2 regions of the Lactiplantibacillus brownii genome follow, and region 2 is predicted to be linked to the other one. Evidence: riboswitches for the same ligand, from Rfam matches in the RefSeq annotation. Region 2 holds a riboswitch; the other holds the start of a gene.

Region 1 (2,205 bases), 150 kb from region 2:
TTGATTTGGATTTTGAAACATTAAAGCGACTTGGTTAGCACGCTCAGTGGGTGCAATTGAGGCGAGATCCTGTCCGTCGTAGCGGATAACGCCTTGTGCATTTGGCAACGGCATTAGGCCAGTCATTAACTTGAGTAGCGTTGATTTACCCGTACCTGAAGGACCAGTGAGCAATGTAAATTGGTGCGTTTTAAACGTTAGGTTAACGTGATTCAAGGTTGGCGCTTGCGCCTCCGGGTACGTGTAAGATAGATTTTCCAGCGCAATGTTCGCCATAACGATTCCTCGATTCTAGTTCGTGTGTGTGAACTTCAAGACGTGACTTCGGTCCAACATATTTGTGATTAAACGGGTCAGAACGCCGCCAAACAAGAACATTGAACAGAAGCGCACCACGAAGTATAAGATCAGTAGCCATAATTGTAGTTTGAAGTAGCCATTACGAGCGAGGTCCCAACCAAAAGTAATGATCGTGGTCGTGAATGCCGAAGCGGTTAAACCCAGCCAATCATAGTGTTTGTAACGGGTGACGATGTAGCCAAGTTCGGCACCGAAACCTTGGGTCACACCAGAAATTAAAGTTGAAATGCCCCATTGACCCCCGAAAAACATTTCAACGGTGGCAGCAAGCAATTCGCCCAATGTGGCAGAACCCTTTAAACGTAAGAGATAGCCAGCCAACATCCCTGGCATACACCAGAGCCCCAATAAAATCTCATTAGCGAGCCCCGATAAACCGACGGGTGCGAGGGCGGCGGTTAGAACGTCGTAAACGTAGTTAGTCCCCATAAAGATCGCACCAAAGAAAATCCCAATTAACGCGATTAAGATAATGTCACTTAATCGCCATGCTTTTGCCCATTTCATAATCAAAAAACCTCCCAAAGTTGTTATCATTCATGCCACCGTGCGACAAAAAACGGTCATCACTAGTTTTGACAACTAAGTGATGACCGGCTAAAGTCTGTTTGATGGTTCTCCAAATAAGCATTGCTCCCTTGCGCTGGCATTATCCAGATCAGGTTCAATGGGTATTATCTCAGCCGAATGGCACCCCAGTTGCTATGAATGATTAGTTTCAGTGTAAACGAATTCAGGGTGCAACGCAATTAACAATTTTGCCTAGTGAGCAAAGTTCATTGGAAAATCATGATTTTGTGCTTTACTTAAGTTAGTAAACCTCGCAGATTAATTTTTTAACGGATTGGAGGGGAAAATCATGACAACAATTTACGATTTTAAAGAAACTGAAATGAGTGGCGCCGACTTAGACCTAGCCGAATATCGTGGGCAAGTTTTGTTAATCGTCAACACGGCGAGCAATTGTGGGTTAGCGCCCCAGTTTAAAGGCTTAGAAACCCTTTATCAAAAGTATCAAAGTGAAGGCCTGGTCATCTTAGGATTACCTTCAAATCAATTTCATCAAGAAAAAGCGGATGATGCTGAGACGCAGGATTATTGTCAGCGGCATTACGGGGTGACCTTTCCAATGACTAAGCGTGTGATGGTCAATGGGGAAGCTGCTGATCCGTTATTTGCTTACTTGAAACAAGCTGCGGGTCATGGTCGCATTAAATGGAATTTCACGAAATTCTTAATTGGTCGTGACGGGCAAGTCTTACAGCGTTTTGCCCCCACGACACGGCCGCAAACTTTTGAAACGGCGATTCGAGATGCTTTGGCAGATCGTTGAACCTTTAGAATGAAGAAACGAGTTAAGGAGGAATTTTTGTTGGAAACTTATACCTTACGAGATGGGTTAACTTTACCCAAAGTTGGTTTTGGGACCTATAAATTAAATGGTGCGCATGGTGTTGATGTGATTGATTCAGCGATTGATCGCGGTTATCGGTTATTAGATACGGCGTTTAATTATGAAAATGAAGGCGCTGTTGGTGAAGCGGTTCGACGGTCGTCAGTCCCCCGTTCTGAACTGTTGATTTCTTCTAAATTACCCGGCCGTCATCAGACTTATCATGAAGCCATCGCAACGATTCAAGAATCGCTGTATCGTGCTGGACTGGATTATTACGATTTATACTTGATTCATTGGCCGAACCCCAAAGAAGATCATTACGTTGAAGCTTGGCAAGCGTTGATTGAAGCGCAAAAGTTTGGCTTAGTCCGTTCAATTGGCGTTTCTAACTTTTTACCGGCTCATTTGGATCGCTTGAAAAAGGAAACGGGTGTGATGCCGGTCATTAA
Region 2 (2,205 bases):
TCCGCTAACAAGGCAGCACCACCCTTAGCAATCATCACTGGATCAACAATCAGTGGGCCAAAATCATATTGCTGTAATGCCCTAGCAACTAATTTGACATGTGTCGCATCCGCTAGCATTCCTGTTTTACAAGCCCGAATTTTAAAATCAGCCGCCAACGACGCGAATTGTTCATTAATCAGTTTTGCTGGCAACGCCATAAAGTCTTGGACACCTAACGTGTTTTGCGCCGTAACCGCAACTACCACGGCGGTCCCAAAAACGTGTCGGGCTTGCATTGTTTTTAAATCAGCCATGATACCCGCACCACCACCGCTGTCCGTGCCGGCAATCGTCAATACTTCTGGAAATTCATTCATTATTTCAACCTTCTTCGCTAACTGATTGAAGCGAGCCGTTTAACTTCCTCAATCGTAATTAAATGCAATTTATCCAATAACTCAAATGCAAAAGTCCCTGGTCGATCGGCGGTCATTTGTTTGACCACCAATTGACCTGTCACTGCCAACACTAGGCAGGCAGTTTGAGCAGCTTCAAAATAATCATCACCACTGACTGCTGTAAATGCCGCAACTAAACTAGAAAGTAGATCACCAGAACCCACGTGCAATTGAAATAACGGTGTCCCGTTATGAACTTGGATCACTCGTTTTCCATCGGTTACAACATCGGTCGGGCCAGAAAGGACAACGACACAATGGTATTTCAGCGCACAAGTTTGGGCAATTTTAATCAAATCACCGTCCCCACTCCCAGCATCAATCCCCTTAGCCTGCCAGTCAATTCCAGCTAACGTGGCAATCTCCCCCGCATTGCCACGAATTACTGCAACTTTAAACGTTTCAAGCAACCTTTGAGCGACATCATGGCGATAGGTACTGGCTCCAACTGCCACTGGATCTAGAACGATTGGCTTTTGCTGCTGATTTGCCAATTGACCCACAACCTTCATCTGTTCGACTTGTCGCTGAGTCAAAGTCCCCAAATTAAGACAGATTGCACCCGCAATTTTGACCATGTCTGGCGCCTCGATCGGTTCTGCCGACATGATTGGAGAAGCCCCAATGGCATTCAAACCGTTGGCAACATCTTGAACTGTCACAAAATTAGCAATATTGAAAACAATCGGGTTTTGTTCACGTAAGGTCGTTAATAAGTCTAAATTCAATTTTCTCTCCTCCATAAAAAAAGCCACCAATTCAACTTTTATTGAACCGGTGGTTGCCAAATTGCTTAGCATCGACACTTTCCCTACGCAAGTCTGGACTCACAGGTTCAAAGGGATCAGCAAGTTCATTGCCATCTCAGCCCATTCGTGGACACCCCTAGTGTTTATTTAAGTTACTGTTAGTGTAATAGTTGTAACCGCTACCGTCAACTACTCAACTGGACTAAAATAGCAGGTCTTGCCATTGATTAACCTAGTCAAACTTTGCTATGATTAAGTCGTAATAACATTCAGTTAATTCTAAAAACATTATTATTAGAATTAACTAACACTGTCCATCAAGGTGACATTATCCTAGATGATGCAATTGATGACTTCAAAATGAGGAGTGGGAGAATTTGATTAATCCAAATGGTGCCATTCATCGTGGCTGGAATCGCCGGGTCGTTACAGGTAAAACTTTAGCCGAATGCGACGAACGCCTCGTCACTTATTTAAATGATCAAGATTACGGTTCTGGTGAATTTGTCGTTTTACATGAAAACGATGGTTCTAATCAAAACACGGGTTATGATTTACCCGATGGCGACAACTGTTATATTAGCTTTTTAATTTATAACAGCCGTCTTTAACATTTCATAAGGTCCAGCTGAGTCTAATCACTCGGCTGGATTTCGTTTATTAAAATAATTTTGCTTCTGGATCAAACAATTTTTTGAAATGAGCTGCTAATGCCGCACTCCCAAACTTTAAAGCATAGCCTTGATGTGCCTTTCCAAGCAATTCCTCGTAATCATACCAAACGGTTTGTTCATCAATAATAATTGTGTTTAAAACCGTCGCCCCCACTTGGACTCTGACACCTGTCTTTACCAATTGCTGATAACGCAACGGCATGGCCGCTTGAAGGTTAGCGGTGATGACCACCGTGATTGTCGCCGGATTAAGTTGCTGTATAAATTTTAAAATTGGTTGTGTTAAAGACACTACGCCAATCATTGACTGCCCCTTTGCAGCCTTAATTGCCTGCACTAACT

Evidence for each region. Region 2 has a riboswitch for thiamine pyrophosphate ahead of thiM (hydroxyethylthiazole kinase). Riboswitches for the same ligand answer to the same signal wherever they lie in the genome.
Region 1: linked by a shared signal. The riboswitch ahead of RA086_RS00970 (ECF transporter S component) and the one ahead of thiM (hydroxyethylthiazole kinase) in region 2 are both predicted to bind thiamine pyrophosphate.

What each region holds. Positions count from the first base shown of each region.
Region 1 covers NZ_JAVCWF010000001.1:242,550-244,754, forward strand. Annotated here, with positions in the region: gene RA086_RS00965 (ABC transporter ATP-binding protein) at 1-276, opposite strand, end outside; gene RA086_RS00970 (ECF transporter S component) at 292-867, opposite strand; TPP riboswitch at 976-1,068, opposite strand; gene RA086_RS00975 (glutathione peroxidase) at 1,220-1,693, shown strand; gene RA086_RS00980 (aldo/keto reductase) at 1,703-2,205, shown strand, end outside.
Region 2 covers NZ_JAVCWF010000001.1:92,145-94,349, reverse strand. Annotated here, with positions in the region: gene thiD (bifunctional hydroxymethylpyrimidine kinase/phosphomethylpyrimidine kinase) at 1-359, opposite strand, end outside; gene thiM (hydroxyethylthiazole kinase) at 377-1,168, opposite strand; TPP riboswitch at 1,231-1,337, opposite strand; gene RA086_RS00355 (hypothetical protein) at 1,567-1,800, shown strand; gene RA086_RS00350 (DEAD/DEAH box helicase family protein) at 1,850-2,205, opposite strand, start outside.